One region of the Roseateles flavus genome, then DNA from elsewhere that is predicted to be linked to it. Evidence: predicted binding sites of a transcription regulator. Region 1 holds the regulator's gene; each other region holds the start of a gene.
The links. Region 1 encodes FNR, which switches genes on or off when oxygen is low (the NO sensors DNR and NnrR bind a similar motif). Its sites were predicted from a motif close to TTGATNNNNATCAA; they were not measured.
Positions count from the first base shown of each region.

Region 1 (5,974 bases):
ATCTACCCCAAGGCCGTCAGCGGATGGTTCATCCGCTGGCGCTGGGCCCTGGTCTGGTTCACGCAGCTCCTGTTCTACGGGCTGCCCTGGCTGGAGTGGAACGCACGCCAGGCCGTCCTGTTCGACCTGGGCGCGCGCCGTTTCTACATCTTCGGCCTCGTCCTGTATCCGCAGGACTTCATCTACCTCACGGCGCTGCTGCTGATCTCGGCGTATGCGCTCTTTCTCTTCACCGCAGTCGCCGGTCGACTGTGGTGTGGCTATGCCTGCCCGCAGACGGTCTACACCGAGATCTTCATGTGGATCGAGCGCAAGTTCGAAGGTGACCGCGCCGCCCGCATGAAGCTGGACGCCGCGCCCTGGTCCCTGAACAAGCTCGGCCGCAAGGGCGGCAAGCAACTGGCCTGGATTGCGCTCGCGGTCTGGACCGGCTTCACCTTCGTTGGCTACTTCACGCCCGTCAAGGTCCTCGGGGCCGAGGTGGCGGCCCTGGGACTCGGGCCGTGGGAGCTGTTCTGGGTGCTCTTCTATGGCTTTGCCACCTACCTGTTCGCCGGTCACATGCGCGAGCAGGTCTGCAAGTACATGTGTCCGTACGCGCGATTCCAGAGCGCGATGTTCGACAAGGACACGCTGATCATCAGCTACGACGCCGAGCGCGGCGAGCCGCGTGGCTCGCGCGGGCGCAAGATCGACATCAAGGCCGCGGGTCTCGGGTCCTGCATCGACTGCAATCTGTGCGTGCACGTCTGCCCCACAGGCATCGACATCCGCAACGGCCTGCAGTACGAGTGCATCGGCTGCGCGGCCTGCATCGACGTCTGCAACGGCGTGATGGACAAGATGGGCTACCCGCGCGGCCTCGTCCGCTACGACACGCAGAACGGCCTCAGCGAGCACCTCAGCCGCGCGCAGCTGATCCGCCGCATGTTCCGCCCCCGCGTGCTGATCTATTCGAGCATTCTGGTGCTGATCTGCGTGGCCCTGTTCTGGCACATGCTGACCCGCACGCCCTTCAAGGTCGATGTGGTGCGGGACCGCGCCTCGCTGGCCCGCCTGGTGGACGATGGCTACATCGAGAACGTCTACCGCCTGCAGGTCATGAATGCGACCGAGGAGACGCAGGCCTACACCGTCACCGCCGAAGGCCTGCAGGGCCTGGCCCTGGTGCAGCCCCTGCACATGAGCGTGGGGCCGGCCGAGGCGCGCTGGGTGTCCGTCGCGCTGCGCCTGCCACCGCAGACGGCACAATCGGCGGGCGGTGGCGCCCATGAGATCCATTTCCGCATCGTTCGCGATGCCAGGGCCAGCGAGGTGCCAAGCCAGCTGGTCGAGAAATCCACCTTTGTGGTTCCCCGCTAGGAGCGAAACATGGCTGACATTCAATCTCCTTCGACCGCACCGCGCGCCTGGTGGCGTGAGCGCATGATGTGGCTGGTGGTGGGCGGGCCCGCCACCGTGGTGCTGGCCAGCTTCGTGACCCTGGGCGTGGCCCTCAAGCATCCCGATCCGGTGATCGAGACCCAGCAGCGTCTCTCCGCCGACAGCGCCGCGGACGGCCCCCAGTCCGCCGCACTGGCGCCCGCCATCGCGGCCCGCAACCATGCCGCCACCGGCGGCCCTGCGAGCGGCAAGTAAGTCCTCGCAGTCCATCGTGGAGGAGACCGGGATGGGACTGATTGGTGAAAAGCCGGGCCCGGCGCGATGGGCCATGCACATCCTCTGGCCGGCCTTTGTGATGGCCGGCGTGACCGAGGCACTGGTGTTCGCGCTGGTCGATCCCATGGACCTCAGCTGGTTCGGTCTGTCGCCGGTGCAACTGAGCCGCGAAGCCATCTACACCTTGAGCTTCCTGGCCTTCTGGCTGCTGATCAGCCTGGCCTCGGCCGTGACCATGCTGCTGGCGACCCTGCCCGCCGAGTCGGCACCTGGCCAGCCGCGGCGCTGGCCGCACTGAGGGTCAGGTCTTGCCTTTGCGCAGGCGCTGACCGTCCGCCGTCCGGCGCCTCTGGCCGCACTGCAAGCAAAAAGCCCGCTACGCAGCGGGCTTTGCCATCATCGAGCAGGCACGGGGCCGCTCAGGTGAAGTGCGCTCAGGTGCAGTGCGCGGTGTTCACCAGCTTCTGCAGGCCGTCCTGGTTCAGGATGCGGATCTGGCGTTGCTTGACCTCCAGCAGACCTTCGTCCTGGAACTTCGAGAAGGTGCGGCTCACCGTTTCCAGCTTGAGACCCAGATAGCTGCCGATCTCTTCGCGCGTCATGCGCAGCACCAGGGCCGAGGCGGAGAAGCCGCGGGCCTGCAGGCGCTGGGTGAGGTTCAGCAGGAAGGCGGCCAGGCGTTCCTCGGCGCGCATGGAGCCCAGCAGCAGCATCACGCCGTGATCGCGCACGATCTCGCGGCTCATGATCTTGTGGAACTGGTGCTGCAGGTCGGTGAACTCGCGGGAGAGTTCCTCGAGCTGGCTGTAGGGAATCACGCAGACCTGGCTGTCTTCCAGGGCGACGGCGTCGCAGGAATGGCGATCATTGCTGATGCCGTCCAGGCCCAGCAGCTCACCGGCCATCTGGAAACCGGTGACCTGGTCACGGCCGTCCTCCGAAGACACGCAGGTCTTGAAGAAGCCCGTGCGGACCGCGTACAGCGACTGGAAGGCATCGCCGGTGCGGAACAGGGTGTCCCCGCGGGAGACGTTGCGGCGCGTGGCCACGAGGCTGTCCAGCTGGTTCAGGTCCGACTCTGACAACCCGACGGGCAGGCACAGCTCGCGCAGATTGCAGCTGGAGCAGGCGACCTTGAAGGGCTCGATCTTGATCGGGGTCTGGGTATTCATAGGGCTCATTATGGGCTGGGACTGCCGGGGCGGCGAGGAGATGTCAATGGCCGTTTCTGCTGCAGGGCAAAGGACGGCCCTGACGCTCCTCAAGGCTGTAGCCATTGTTTACCCGCGCCAGTTGATCAAACTTGACACAGGTCAATCAGTGCTTGTGCAGGCTTGGCACAGTGGCGGCATGGAAACCATCAATACTGCCGCCCTGCCGGGCATCACCGAGGATGTGTTGCGCCGCTTCGATGTGTCCGGTCCGCGCTACACGTCCTACCCGACGGCCGACCGATTCGTCGAGGCCTTCACTGTCGAGCAGTACAAGCAGGCCCTGAACCAGCGGGCCGACGGCGGTGTGGTGGGCGGAGGCGCGCCCCTTTCCCTGTATATCCACATCCCCTTCTGCGAGTCGGTCTGCTACTACTGCGCCTGCAACAAGGTCATCACCAAGCACCATGAGCGCGCGGCGGAGTACCTGGCAGTGCTGGTCCAGGAAATGGACCTGACGGTGGCCGAGCTGCGCCGGCCGCAGTCCATTTCCCAGCTGCATTTCGGCGGCGGCTCCCCGACCTTCCTCAACGACGACGAGCTGACCGGGCTGATGGACGCCATCAAGCAGCGCTTCAAGCTTGCGCCGGGCGCCGAGGTGTCCATCGAGGTCGATCCGCGCACCGTCACCGAAGCCCGCCTGAAGCACCTGCGCCAGCTGGGCTTCAACCGCCTGAGCTTCGGCGTCCAGGACTTCGACCCGGAAGTGCAGAAGGCCGTTCATCGCGTGCAGAGCTACGAGATGGTCGAGAGCCTGATGCAGCAGGCCCGCGCCCTGGGCTTCGAGTCCACCAACGTGGACCTGATCTATGGGCTGCCGCAGCAGACGCCGGAGAGCTTCCAGCGCACCATCCAGCAGGTCGCGACGCTGCGTCCGGACCGCATCGCGCTGTACGGCTACGCTCACCTGCCCACGCGCTTCAAGCCGCAGCGCCGCATCGACGCCAGCCAGCTGCCGGTGGCCGCGTCCAAGCTGACCATGTTGTCTACCGCCCTGAGCGGTTTCGTGGGCCATGGCTATGCCTACATCGGCATGGACCACTTCGCGCTGCCCAATGATTCGCTGGCCGTGGCCAAGCGCCAGGGCCGCCTGCACCGCAATTTCCAGGGCTACAGCACGCAGCCGGACTGCGACCTGATCGGCCTGGGCGTCTCGGCCATCGGCCGCGTGGGCGCCACTTACAGCCAGAATGCCAAGACCCTGCCCGAGTACTACGACGCCATCCGCCAGGGCCAGCTGCCCATCCAGCGCGGTCTGGCCCTGAGCCGCGACGATCTGGTCCGCCGGGCCATGATCATGGCGCTGATGTGCCAGGGGCGGGTGGAGTTCGAGTCCATCGAGCTGGCCCACCTGATCAAGGTGCGCGAGTACTTCCGTGCCGAGCTGGAGCAGCTGCTGTCCATGCAGGAGACCGGCCTGGTCGTGGTGGAGCCCGAGGCCATCCAGGTGACACCGCTGGGCTGGTACTTCGTGCGTGCAGTGGCCATGGTCTTCGACCGCTACCTGCAGGCCGACCGCACCCGCGCGCAGTTCTCGCGCATCATCTGAGGCTACAGTCCTCCCCATGGAAGCAGCCCTCGTCGGTTCAGCCCTGCTGATGGGCTTGGCCGGCACCCCGCACTGTGCCGTGATGTGCGGCGCGCCCTGTGCCGCACTGAGCCAGGGATCGCCGCGCACGGCCGCGCATCTCGGCTTCCAGCTGGGTCGCCTGCTCAGCTATGGTGCGGCCGGTGCGGTGGCGGCGTCCAGTGTGTCGCTGATGGCGCGCTGGGGGCAGACGGTGGCCCTGCTGCGGCCCCTTTGGCTGCTGCTGCACCTGGGCGCCCTGGCGCTCGGGATCTACCTGCTGTGGAAGGCTCGGCAACCGGCCTGGCTGTCGGCCCTGGGCCGCGAAGGCAGCCGCGACGCTGCCATCCCGCTTGCGGCGCTGGCGGCAGGAGGTCCTTCTTTGAGCGCGCCGCAGCGTCCGCGCTGGCGTGCCGTGCTGGCGGGACTGGGCTGGGTGGCCTGGCCCTGCGGCCTGCTGCAATCGGCCCTGCTGCTGGCCGCCCTGGCCAATGGCGCGCTCGGCGGTGCCGCAGTGATGGGCGCCTTCGCCGTCAGCTCAGGCTTGGGCCTGGCCCTGGGGCCGGCCATCCTGTGGAAGCTGCTGGGCCTGGGGCAGGTGGAGGAGGGGCGCGGCATGCGCTGGGCCACGCGCCTGGGCGGCCTGGGCCTGGTACTCAGCGCGGGCTGGGCGCTGGGGCATGGGGTCTGGGCGCAGATCCAGGCCTACTGTGCCTGAATGCGGGCATGCGCATCAAACAAGGCGTATCTGCACTCATCTTGCGCGGAGGGCGGTCGATGGGGGCCTCGTGCAGCGCAGCTGCCGGCTTGCGCAGCGGCATCCAGCCTCACTGCGGGTGAAACCGCATTGAAACGCCAGACTGCAAGGCGTATCAGGCCCATGAAAGCTCTGCTGGCATAGAATCGATTTCTTTATGGCGGCACCCCGCCGCATCCAACCTCGCGACTAGCGGAGACGACTACACATGTACCAACACATCAAGGTGCCCGAAGGCGGGCAGAAGATCACGGTCAACGCCGACTTCTCCCTGAATGTGCCCGACCAGCCGATCATTCCCTACATCGAGGGTGACGGCACGGGGTTTGACATCACCCCGGTGATGATCAAGGTCGTCGACGCAGCCGTGGCCAAGGCCTACGGTGGCAAGAAGAAGATCCACTGGATGGAGATCTACGCCGGCGAGAAGTCGACCAAGGTCTACGGCCCGGACGTCTGGCTGCCCGAAGAGACCCTGCAGGTTCTGAAGGACTACGTGGTCTCCATCAAGGGCCCGCTGACCACCCCCGTCGGTGGTGGCATCCGCTCGCTGAACGTGGCCCTGCGCCAGGAGCTGGACCTCTACGTCTGCCTGCGCCCAGTGCGTTACTTCAAGGGCGTGCCTTCCCCCGTGAAGGAACCGCACAAGACCGACATGGTCATCTTCCGCGAGAACTCGGAAGACATCTATGCCGGCATCGAATTCGAAGCCCAGAGCGACAAGGCCAAGAAGCTGATCGCCTTCCTGCAGAACGAGTTCGGCGTCAAGAAGATCCGCTT
Region 1 is NZ_JBDPZC010000009.1:4,255-10,228, reverse strand. It holds gene ccoG (cytochrome c oxidase accessory protein CcoG) at 1-1,362, shown strand, start outside; gene ABDJ40_RS17920 (hypothetical protein) at 1,372-1,638, shown strand; gene ABDJ40_RS17915 (hypothetical protein) at 1,670-1,957, shown strand; gene fnr (fumarate/nitrate reduction transcriptional regulator Fnr) at 2,094-2,831, opposite strand; gene hemN (oxygen-independent coproporphyrinogen III oxidase) at 3,010-4,419, shown strand; gene ABDJ40_RS17900 (urease accessory protein UreH domain-containing protein) at 4,436-5,155, shown strand; gene icd (NADP-dependent isocitrate dehydrogenase) at 5,403-5,974, shown strand, end outside.

Region 2 (5,974 bases), on a different contig from region 1:
CGCCCGGAGGCAGACGGCCGCAGCGGCAGGGGCTGGCGAACCAGCACGGTGGCCTCACGCGGAAGAACCGCGGCAAACAGCGGTGGCCCGGGACTGAGCGCCCTCGTGGCACGCCTCGCCCGGCCCGCGGCTCACCCAGGCCAAACCGCTATTGTCGCAGCTTCCGGACCCGCTCCGTCCGGCCCGGTGCAAAGGGCGCGGGCATGCCGCCGCGGGGGCCGGTCCGATCCGTCACGCGCCCCGGCTCACGATATCCACCCCAGCCGACCGGCACCCGACCTATAATCGCCTTCGACGCTACGGCTCACAGTCTTGCCGTGGCGTCATTTTTTTTGAGCTCAAGCACCCGCCCCGCCCGGCCCGAAGACTGGCGTCGCACACAATGCGGCGCGGCCAGGCATAGAGCGGCTGGCGTGCGAATCCCGCAGTCGATGAGTTTTGATTCCTTGGGCCTGGCCGAGCCCCTCCTGAAGGCCATTGCCGACGCCGGCTACTCCACTCCCACCCCCATTCAGAGCCAAGCCATCCCGGCCGTCCTGCAGGGCGGTGACCTCATGGCGGGAGCACAGACCGGCACCGGCAAGACCGCAGGCTTCACCCTGCCCTTGCTGCACCGCCTGGCTGCCCAGAAGCCGGTCCGCGACGCTCGCGGCCGCATTGTCATCCGTGCCCTGGTCCTGACGCCCACGCGAGAGCTGGCGGCACAGGTCGAAGAAAGCGTGCGCCTGTACGGCAAGTACCTGCCCCTGACGTCCATGGTGATGTTCGGCGGCGTGGGCATGCAGCCGCAGATCGACCGCCTGCGCAAGGGCGTGGACATCCTGGTGGCCACGCCCGGCCGCCTGCTGGACCACGCGCAGCAGGGCACGCTGGACCTGTCCCATGTGCAGATCCTGGTGCTGGACGAAGCCGACCGCATGCTGGACATGGGCTTCATCCATGACATCAAGAAGGTGCTGGCCCTGCTGCCGCAGAAGAAGCAGAGCCTGCTCTTCTCGGCCACCTTCAGCGACGACATCAAGGCCCTGGCCGACCGCCTGCTGAACCAGCCGGCGCTGATCGAGGTCGCGCGCCGCAACCAGACCAACGAGTCCATCGCCCAGAAGATCCATCCGGTCGATCGCGACAAGAAGAAGGAACTGCTGGCCCACCTGATCCGTCAGGGCGACTGGCACCAGGTCCTGGTCTTCACGCGCATGAAGCACGGCGCCAACCGCCTGGCCGAGTACCTGAACAAGGAAGACATCTCGGCCATGGCCATCCATGGCAACAAGAGCCAGGGCGCGCGCACCAAGGCGCTGTCCGAGTTCAAGGCCGGCACGCTGCAGGTGCTGGTGGCGACCGACATCGCCGCCCGCGGCATCGACATCGACCAGCTGCCCCACGTCGTCAACTACGAGCTGCCCAATGTCCCCGAGGACTATGTGCACCGCATCGGCCGCACCGGCCGTGCCGGCGCCAAGGGCGAAGCCGTGAGCCTGGTCTGCGTGGACGAGAACGGCTTCCTGCGTGACATCGAGAAGCTGATCAAGCGCGAAGTCCCCCGCGAGATCGTGCCCGGCTTCGAGCCCGACCCAAATGCCAAGGCCGAGCCCATCGTGCTGGGCCGCATGGTGCTCAACGGCGGCCTGGGCGGCGGTGCCGGCCGAGGTGGCCGCAGCGGCGGCGGTGGTGGTGGTGGCCGCGGAGGCCGTCCCTCGCAGCCCCGTGGTGACGCGCCCCGCAGCGAAGGCCGTGGTGGTGACCGCCCCCGCCAGGAAGCCGGGCGCAGCCAGGCGCCGGCACGCCGCGACAATGCGCCGGCCCAAGGCCGTGGCAACGGCGGCGGCGGCGCCCGCAACGACGCGCCGCGAGGCGGCCAGGGCCAGCGCTCCGGTGGCGGCCAGGCTCGACAGGGCAATGGCGGCGCCCGCCTGACCAGCCCCAAGCGCTGATCGCCTCAGCCTCCCCCGACAAAGCCCGGCACCGCCGGGCTTTTTTGCATCTGCATTGCAACTGGACGGCGCTTGACCCACCTCAAGCCGCGCGCCGCCGGCCGGCCGCGCGGCTGGTCCACAATGGCCCGGCCACCAGCTGCTTGCGGAGAGACGCATGAAAGTGACCTTCCTGGGTGCCGCCGACGCCGTGACCGGCTCGCGCCACCTCATCGACACCGGTGACCGCCGCCTGCTGCTGGACTGCGGCCTCTTCCAGGGCTACAAGGCGCTGCGCGAGCGCAACTGGGGCCCGCTGGGCGTGGCACCGGCCAGCATCGACGCCGTGCTGCTGTCCCATGCCCACCTGGACCACAGCGGCTACATCCCGGCCCTGGTGCGCCAGGGCTTCCGAGGCCAGATCTTCTCGACCCCGGCCACCCGCAAGCTCTGCGAGGTGCTGCTCGCGGACAGCGCCCACCTGATGGAAGAAGACGCCCGCCGCGCCAACCGCACGGGCAGCACCCGCCATGCGAAGGCTCTGCCGCTGTACACACTCAAGGACGCGCAGCGCGCCCTCTCGCATTTCGTCGGCCTGCCGCGGGACGGGCGGCTGAAGCTGGGGGCCAACGAGATCCGCTTCACGCCCGCCGGCCACCTGCTGGGGGCCTCCTGCATCACGGTGCAGGGCGCGGGCCGGCGCCTGGTCTTCTCGGGTGACCTGGGCCGCGCCAAGGACCTCATGCTGCCCCCACCCCAGCCGCTGGACGAGGCCGACGTGCTGCTGGTCGAGTCCACCTACGGCGACCGCCGCCACCCGGCCGAGGACGTGCAGGAGCGCCTGGGCCGCATCATCCGCAGCACCATCGACCGCGGCGGCAGCGTGCTGCTGCCCAGCTTCGCGGTAGGCCGCGCCCAGGCCCTGCTGCTGGTGCTTCAGCGCCTGCGGGCCGCCGGCGAGATCCCCGGTGAGCTGCCGATCTTCCTGGACAGCCCCATGGCCCGCGAGGCCACCGAGATCACGCAGGAATACGGGCGCCTGCTGAAGATCTCGTCCGGCGAACTCGCGCGCCTGTGCGAGGGCGTGCGCGTGGTCAGCAAGCCGCAGGAGTCGCTGAAGGTGGCCCAGGCCGTGGCGCACCGCCCCGGGGTGGTGATCTCCGCCAGCGGCATGGCCACCGGCGGCCGGGTGCTCAATTACCTGCAGGTGATGGCGCCGCAGGCCCGCCACCACATCTGCTTCGCCGGCTTCCAGGTGGGGGGCACGCGCGGCGCCAAGATGATTGCCGGCGCGCGCGAGATCAAGATCCGCGGCGAGTACGTGCCGGTCAGCGCCGAGCTGAGCCACCTGGAAGGCTTCTCCGGCCATGCAGACAGCGAGGAGCTGATGGCCTGGCTGCGCCAGTTCCGCCGGCCGCCTTCGCAGACCTTCGTGGTGCACGGCGAACCGCAGGCGGCTGATGCGCTGCGCAGCCGCATCCAGGACGAGCTGGGCTGGCAGGTGCGCGTGCCTCAGCATGGCGAAACCGTGGAAGTCTGAGCCAGCGCAGGGGCGGCGAAGGCCGGGCTGCGGCATACTGCGCCGCCCATGAAGACCCAGCCCATCCGTCCCGCCGAGGTCGATTTCTCCGATGCCGCGGCGCCCAGCGCGCCCGGCTTCGGCGATGTCTACCATGCCCGCGCCGGCGCCTTCGCGCAGGCGCAGCACGTCTTCCTGGGCGGCAACGAGCTGCCGCAGCGCTGGCAAGGCCGCGCCCGGTTCGTGATCCTGGAAACGGGCTTCGGCCTGGGCAACAACTTCCTGGCCACCTGGGCCGCCTGGCGTGCGGACCCGCAGCGCGCCGAACGCCTGGTCTTCATCAGCGTCGAGAAACACCCGCTGCGCCACGCGGACCTGCAGCGCGCCCATGCCCACTCGCCCGAGCCCGTGCTCGCGGCGCAGCTGCTGGCCCGGTGGCCGCCTCTCACACACAACCTGCATGTGCTCGATTTCGAGCAGGGCCGCGTGCGCCTCATGCTGTGCCTGGGCGAGGCGCGCGACTGGCTGGCCGAGATCGTCGCGGAGGTTGACGCCTTCTACCTGGACGGCTTCTCGCCCGCCCTCAACCCGGACATCTGGGACCCCTACCTGCTGCGCAGCCTGGGCCGCCTGGCCGCCCCGGAAGCCACGGCCGCCACCTGGAGCGTGGCCCGGGCGGTGCGGGAGGGCCTCGCCAGCGCCGGCTTCGAGGTCCGCAAGGCCGAGGGCTTTGCCAGCAAGGGGCAGATGAGCGTGGCCCGCTACCGGCCCCGCCATGCCACGCAAAGACCGCCCGGCCGCCTGGCCCTGGCGCCGGGTGCGCGCACGGCCCTCGTGCTGGGCGCCGGCATCGCGGGCGCCGCCTGTGCCCATGCGCTCGCGGCCCAGGGGCTGGACGTGAGCCTGCTGGAGTCGCGCGAGGCGCCGGCGCTGTCGGGCTCCGGCAATCCCGGCGGGCTCTTCCATGGCACCCTCAACCCGGACGACGGCCTGCACGCCCGCTTCAACCGCGCCGCCGCCCTGCACACCGAGCGCCATGCCCGCGCCCTGCGGGCCGGCGGCCAGCTGCCCTGGCTGCAGACGGGCCTGCTGCGCCTGGAGATGCAGCGCGAGCTCGCCACCTTGCAGGCCCAGATCGAGCGCCTGGGCCTGCCGCCCGACTATGTGCAGGCGCTCTCGCGGGAGCAGGCCTGCGAACGGGCCGGCTGGCCGCTGTCTCCCGCTGTGACGGCCGCCTGGTTCTATCCCGGTGGCGGCGCCCTGCCCCCGCCGGACATGGTGAAGGCCCTGATCGAGACGGCGGCCCGCCCCATCCAGCTGCGGACCGACTGCCGCGTGAGCCGGCTGCGCCGCAGCGACGCAGGCTGGCAGTGCCTGGACGAGGCCGGCCGCGTGCTGGCCGAGGCCGAGTCCCTGGTGCTGGCCGCGGGCGCTGACAGCCTGGCCCTGCTGGCCACCCTCGACGCCGGTGGACCGGCCGCCCAGCTGCCACCGCTGAACGTGCAGCGCGGCCAGATCAGCCGGCTCAGCGCCGAGCAGCTGGCCCTGAGCGGCCTGCACGCGCCCCGGCTGCCGCTGGCGGGTGCCGGCTACGCCCTGGGCCTGCCCGACGGCGGCCTGGTGTTCGGCGCCACGCACCAGGACGGCGACGCCGACCCCGAAATCCGGGACAGCGATCACCAGGACAACCTCGCGCAGCTGGCGCAGCTGAGCCCGCTGGCCCTGCCCCGGCCGGCCCTCGCGCAGGGCCGCGTGGGCTGGCGCCTGATCGCGCCGGACCGCCTGCCCCTGGTGGGCGGCCTGGCGGCATCCCCTGCGCAAGGCCGCATCGACCAGGTCCGCATGATCCCGCGCCTGCCGGGCCTGGCCCTGTGCACGGCCATGGCCTCGCGCGGGCTCAGCTGGGCCCTGCTCTGCGGCGAGCTGCTGGCCAGCCGGGTCACCGGCGCGCCGGCGCCGCTGGAGGCCAGCCTCGTCGACGCCCTGGATCCCCTGCGCTTCCTGCACCGGCAATCCCGACAAGGCTGATCACCCTCGGCCACGGGGCTGGACGGCATCGCGCGAGACGCTAAGCTGATGCCAGCGAAGCGCCACCACCCGCACTGCCAGGAGTATCAGCACGTGCCCCACATGACCAGCGGCGCCAGGTCCGATCCGCAGGACGAGCCCACTTCCGACGGGCACATCACACCGGGCGCCGCCGAGCTCGCCCGGCTGCTTCATGACCTGCGGCAGAGCCAGATCGAATGGCCCGCCGAACAGCTGCGCGACGACCTGCAGCGGGCCGGCACCTACCATCCCAGCCCTGTGCAGGCGCTGGAGCTCGAGGCCTACGGCCTGCTCCAGGGCATCGGCCGCGAGCCCGCCTCCGCCCTGCAGCGGCTGCGCCGTGCCCGCGAGCTCCAGCAGCTGGCCATGACCCTCAAGGCCCCCCTGGCCGAGGCCGCCGCCTGGCGGGTGATGCACACCCTGGAAAGCCTGCTGCAGATGTTCCCCGCCTCGCTGCACAGCGCCGGCATGGCCGCCAGCCTCTACCTCCAGG
Region 2 is NZ_JBDPZC010000007.1:346,967-352,940, reverse strand. It holds gene ABDJ40_RS16625 (DEAD/DEAH box helicase) at 432-1,934, shown strand; gene ABDJ40_RS16620 (MBL fold metallo-hydrolase RNA specificity domain-containing protein) at 2,092-3,453, shown strand; gene mnmC (bifunctional tRNA (5-methylaminomethyl-2-thiouridine)(34)-methyltransferase MnmC2/FAD-dependent 5-carboxymethylaminomethyl-2-thiouridine(34) oxidoreductase MnmC1) at 3,502-5,460, shown strand; gene ABDJ40_RS16610 (sensor histidine kinase) at 5,563-5,974, shown strand, end outside.
Region 2: a site for FNR is predicted at 2,007-2,020, ahead of ABDJ40_RS16620 (MBL fold metallo-hydrolase RNA specificity domain-containing protein). Genes of this name have one in related genera too.

Region 3 (5,974 bases), on a different contig from region 1:
CGGGCCTTGATGACCTGGGTGTCGTTGAAGACCAGCAGGTCGCCGGGGCTCAGCAGCCCGGGCAGCTCGCGGAACACGCGGTCCACCGGGGGCTGGCTGCGGCCGTCCAGCAGGCGCGAGGCGCTGCGCTCGGGCGCGGGATGCTGGGCGATCAGCGCGGGGGGAAGTTCGAAGTCGAAGTCGCTGACGCTGAACTCGCGCGCCGCGTCGGGGGGAAGACTGCTCATGGACTTGAGGGCCGGACAGACCCGTACCAATCAGGTGACGAAGGCCTGGATTGTTCCATGCCTTCGAGCAGGACTCAGAGGCCGCCCGTCCCCGTAGCCAGCACCGCACCCCACATGCCAATGGCCCAGACCGTGCGGCTGTCCAGCACTTCCAGGCGGTACAGGTCCTGCTTCGTGCCAGACTCCTGACGCTCCCAGGTCGTGCCGCCGTCGCGCGTGGCATGAATTTGCCCATCATGGCCGACCACCCACCCGTGCTGGGCATCAGCGAAGCGGACATCCAGGAAGTGCCCCGGCAAGCCGGATGAAGTCCAGGTCACGCCTTCGTCCCTGGACACCATCAGGCCGTCGACGCCCACAGCCCACAGCTGCTTCCCGTCCACCGAATGCAGGCCAAACAGGGAGCTCTTGGATGGCGTTGCGCGTTCGATCCAGCGCAGTCCCCCGTCGTCCGACTGCTGCACCCGGCCTTCCTCACCGACGATGGTCAGCCGGCCGCTGGCACTGCGGTACACCGCGGCCGGCACCTTGAGTGGCACCTGCACCGCCTTCCAGTGGGCGCCTGCGTCGTCACTGAGGAGGACCGCGCTCGTCAGGCTGCTCGGGCATTGCCGGACATCGCTGATCAAGCCGCCGCACAGGGGCGGCACCACCCAGAGGAACTGCTCATCCTGCGCTCGCAGCGAACCCCAGCGCTGCGCGGGCGTGCCGTTGAAGACTGACCAGGACTGCCCCTTGTCCGGGCTGAGCCAGAGCTGGCCGTCCCCGTCCACCACGCCCAGACGATCCTTGCCCCAGGCCGCGAGGGAGGCGGGGGACCAGACCTGGTTGGCGACATCCATGCGGCCCGGCTTGATGCCCACCGAGGGCAGGTCTAGCAAGGACCAGGACTGCCCCCCGTTCTGGCTGCCGTAGAACTTGCCGTCGGCACCGAACAGATAGCCCTGCTGTGCGCTGGCAAAGCTGACCACCGTGGGGCTATGGAAGCGATGGCGATCGGCCACCTGGGTCCACCGGCCATCGGCCGACAGGACAAAGTCCGGCCCCATGCCACCGGCGACAAAGACGAGGGCACCATCCGGAAGCGCTTCCAGACGTTCAAAGGCGGTGTCACGGTAGTTCCGAACCGCATCCGGCATGGACTTCAGGTCCCAGGTAGCCCCTAGGTCCTTCGTCACGCCATAGGACCTTCCGTCATAGGTCGAGCAGATCAGGCGATCACCGGTGGAGGCGCAGTTGGACGACAGCGCGAAGCTGGGAGGCAGCGACTGATCCCAAATCCAGGTGCGTCCGCCATCCAGGCTGCGCACGGGATGGCCAAAGGCGATGGCCAGCAGTCGCTGGCCGCCGTCCATCGCGGCCACCAGGTCTGCATACACGCCGCCGAACGGCGCGCCTTTGGTCGAGAGGGCATCCTGGATGCGCCAGGTCAGGCCATCATCCTGGCTCACGTAGGTGATGGGCAAGGGCTTGTCGCTGGCCGTGGAGGTGGACGCCTGCACCGCCCAGATGACGCCGCCGCTGGACGACCAATGCACGTCGTAGCCCCCCGCCATGCCACCCGCCGCCTTCAGGTTCAGGACCACGCGGGACGTGCCTTGCGAAGGATTGGCGCGAAAGATCTCCCCATTGGCATGCGTCAGGAGGGTGCCCTTGTCGGTGACGATGCCGTCGCCCAGAACGTCTGGCGTGCTCCAGCTGGCACCACCGTCAGCCGTATACCGGAAGCCCGGACGGGTGCCCCAGCGCGCATTCCAGATTTTGACCAGCAGGCCTCCATTGGGATAGACGTGGCTGATCGTGTAGTGGTCCTGGCTCAGGCGTCCGAAGTACAGGTGGCTGATGCCGAAGAGCCCGGGCGCCGTGGCCTGGGTCCAGCTCCGGCCGCCGTCGCTCGTGTGCAGCAGCACGTTCTCGTCCTGCAACCATTTCTCGCCGAAGACCCACACCTCGTTGCTCGACACCGCCCGAACGGCCACCAGGCGCAGATCCGACTTCTTGTGCTGCAGGCTCCAGCCAGCGCCGCCGTCACTCGTCTTGAAAATCTCGCCTTCCTCGCCGACGCGCCAGCCGGTCTTGCCGTCTGCAAAGGCCAGGCCGTAGCTCGGATTTCCTGTGGGCGAGGGCTGCTGCCAGCACCAGCCCTTCTCCTCGGCCTTGTTGCAGTTCAGACCCTTGACGATGCCCGGGCGGCTCAGCGCGATGGAGGTCTTGTACTCGCGCGTCTGGCCGGCTTCGTTGGTGATCGTCAGGTGAATCTCATAGTCGCCCGCCTTGACATAGCTGTGGCGAGGCGCCAGCTCCGTGCTGCTGCTGCCGTCACCGAACTCCCAACGGGCCTTGAGGCCGCTGGCGATGGTGGCGCTGGTGCCCAGCGGCACCGCCTGCGCCACGTCGCCGCTGGCCGGCGCGGTGATCGACAGCTCCGGCAGCGGCGTTGGCTGGACCGGGCTGGTGTCACCACCGCCACCACCGCCACCGCAGCCGGCCAGCACCACGCTGGCCAGTGCCGCAACGGCGAAGGGGGTCCGGGAAAGGGTCGACGTTGCTACCGACATGCCTGCAATCCTCCTCATTTATGGGTCTTCGGCCCTCGTCTGGCGCTGGCCTTCGCGCAGGCCCTGACGCCGGATACGAGCCCAAAGTTGCGCGGATTCTATGAGTCAGCATCCGGCCCCTGGCACCACCCGATGGGGGAGTACCGCCGGGCGCGTCGCGCACTCGCACACTTGATGCGCATCAACGCGCGGGGACGCCAGCGGTGCAACGATGGCGTCAAGGAGCCCTCACCATGAGCACATCCCTGACACCCGGCCAGAAAGGCCTTCTCGAGACCGCCCTGCTGACGCAGCGCAGCCGCCTGGAGGCGGAGCTGAAGCTGCAGCTGGGCGGCGAGGACCGCGTCACCCATGCCCGCGAGCAGCTGCTGCAGGACACCGACGGCGAGACCGCCCACGAGGCGGATCGCGAGGTGGACCTGGCCCGCAGCGACGCCACGCTGCTGGCCCTGCGCCAGGTCGATGCGGCACTGCAGCGCCTGCAGGAGCCGGACTTCGGCCACTGCGCGGACTGCGGCGCCGCCATCGCCTTCGAGCGCCTGCGCCTGAGCCCGCAGGTCACGCGCTGCATCGAGTGCCAGTCGGCCGCCGAGACCCGAGGCGGCGGCGCGCATCACGCCACGCTCTGAGCCCGCCCAGATTTCCCATCCCTTCCATTCACAGGAGCCCCGCATGAGCCTTTTCCACGCCGTCGTCTGGCTGGACCACCACAGCGCCAACATCCTGCAGTTCGACGCCGAGCATGTGCAGGCCGAGAAGGTCAAGGCGCACACGCACCACACCAAGCAGCACGGCAGCACGGTGCGCAGCGAGCATGAGTTCTTTGCCGACGTCTGCACCGCCCTCGCCGGCATCACGGAGATCCTGGTCGTGGGTTCGTCCACGGCGCAGAAGGACTTCAAGCACTACGTGGAGAAGCATCGCGCCACGCTGCTGCCGTCCATCGTGGGCTATGAGTCGGTCGACCATCCCAGCGACAAGCAGCTGGTCGCCCTGGCCCGCCAGTACTTCCTGAAGCACGACCGCATGGCCGGCGTGCCGACGCCGACCTGAGCGGCCCGCGCCCGTCCCCCTCGAACGCCCTGGCCCGCCAGGGCGTTTGTCATGGCCGGGGGGCGGACAGCATCTCCATGCGCTGGCGCTGGCGCAGGCGCATCTGCTCGATGTCCAGCTCGCGCAGCAGGCTGCGCAGGCGCTTGCGCTCCTCATCGGTCTTGGCGTCGGCGAGGTCGCGCTCCAGGCGCTGCATCTCGCGGTAGTTCCGATCCAGCTGCTGGCCGATGTCATAGACACGCTTGCCGGCCTGGTAGTTGTTCTCGAAGTCCTCGCCCTCGGGCTGGTCCGAGCAGACGCCACGGTAGTACTCGCCCTTGAGTCCCAGCTGCCAGCCGTTGGACGGGCGGCAGTAGCGCCGCAGGCCCTCGGTCCAGCCTGTCTGCCAGCGCGTCTCGTCGGGGCTGATGCCCACCTTGGCGCAGGCCTTGGCATGGTCCTCCACACGGCCGCGGGCCTGGCCGTCGCGGCCGTCCTGCACGCCCTTCTGGTACCAGTCGGCACGCTGGCATTCGCTCTCGCTCATGCTGGCGCAGCCACCCAGCAAGGCCGCCATGGCCGCGGCCAGACTCCATCCCCATGCACGCTTGCTGATCATTCCCGGGCTCCTCGGTCCATTGTCAGTTCTGGCTCCAACGCATCTTCGCCGATTCCAGCAGACCGCCGCCCTCGGCACCCCCCGGTTTAGGCAGAATGCCGCCCATGTCCGCCACGCCCGAATCGTCCCCAGCACCGCAGGCTCCGCCGGCCGCCGCGGTGGCCAAGTCAGGCCCGAAGAAGGCCATGGAGAAGCTGGGCCTGAAGCGCGACATCGACCTGGCCCTGCACCTGCCCCTGCGCTACGAGGACGAGACCCGCCTGGTTCCCATCGCCGAAGCCGGCGAAGGCGAGACTGTGCAGTGCGAAGGCGTGGTGCGTGAGTGCCGCGTGGAGCTGCGCGGCCGCCGCCAGCTCATCGTGCGGCTGATGGAAGACGGCGCTGACACCCGGGGCCGCGCCGCCGAGCTGACCCTGCGCTTCCTGCATTTCTACCCCTCGCACCAGAAGAGCCTGGCCGTGGGCACGCGCGTGCGCGTGCGCGGCGAGGTCCGCGGCGGCTTCTTCGGCCGCGAAATGGTCCACCCCACCTTCCGGACGGTGGACGAGGACACCCCGCTCGCAACCGCGCTCACGCCCGTCTACCCCACCAGCGCCGGCCTGCCCCAGGCCTATCTGCGCAAGGCCATCGGCGCGGCGATGAAACGGGCGCCGCTGGAGGAGGTCCTGCCAGCCGGCGCCGTGCCCAGGCCCCTGCCCTCGCTGCGCGAGGCCCTGGACTACCTCCACCATCCTCCGCCCCTGGCCCGCCTGGGCAGCCTGGAAGACCACAGCCACCCGGCCTGGCAGCGCCTCAAGTTCGAGGAGCTGCTGGCTCAGCAGCTGAGCCAGATGAAGGCCCAGCGCGAGCGCGCCCGGCTGCGCGCGCCCATGCTGCCCACGCGCCCGGGCGGCCTGCAGGAGCAGCTGCTCGCCGCCCTGCCCTTTGCGCTGACCGGGGCGCAACGCCGGGTCTGCGAGGAGATCGCGCAAGACCTGGCACGCCCCCAGCCCATGCACCGCCTGCTGCAGGGCGACGTGGGCTCGGGCAAGACCGTGGTGGCGGCCATGTCCGCCGCCATCTGCATCGCCGCGGGCTGGCAGTGCGCGCTGATGGCGCCCACCGAGATCCTGGCCGAGCAGCACTTCCGCAAGCTGATCGGCTGGCTGGAGCCGCTGGGCATCAAAGTCGCCTGGCTGACGGGTTCCGTGAAGGGCAAGGCTCGCCAGAAGATGCTGGACGCGGTGGCCGACGGCAGCGCGCAGCTGGTGGTGGGCACCCACGCGGTGATCGAGGACAAGGTCCAGTTCCGCTTCCTGGGCCTGGCCATCGTGGACGAGCAGCACCGCTTCGGCGTGGCCCAGCGCCTGGCCCTGCGCAAGAAGCTGGAGTCCTCCAGCGGCGAGATGCCGCCCGGCTATGGCGACCACGTGCCGCACCTGCCCGCCCAGCGCTCCGGCATCGAGCCGCACATGCTGATGATGAGCGCCACGCCCATCCCCCGCACCCTGGCCATGACCTACTTCGCGGACCTGGACGTCTCCACCATCGACGAGCTC
Region 3 is NZ_JBDPZC010000002.1:217,799-223,772, forward strand. It holds gene queA (tRNA preQ1(34) S-adenosylmethionine ribosyltransferase-isomerase QueA) at 1-227, opposite strand, end outside; gene ABDJ40_RS06720 (YCF48-related protein) at 302-2,785, opposite strand; gene ABDJ40_RS06725 (TraR/DksA family transcriptional regulator) at 3,019-3,414, shown strand; gene ABDJ40_RS06730 (hypothetical protein) at 3,458-3,838, shown strand; gene ABDJ40_RS06735 (DUF2799 domain-containing protein) at 3,888-4,436, opposite strand; gene recG (ATP-dependent DNA helicase RecG) at 4,541-5,974, shown strand, end outside.
Region 3: a site for FNR is predicted at 2,957-2,970, ahead of ABDJ40_RS06725 (TraR/DksA family transcriptional regulator). Genes of this name have one in related genera too.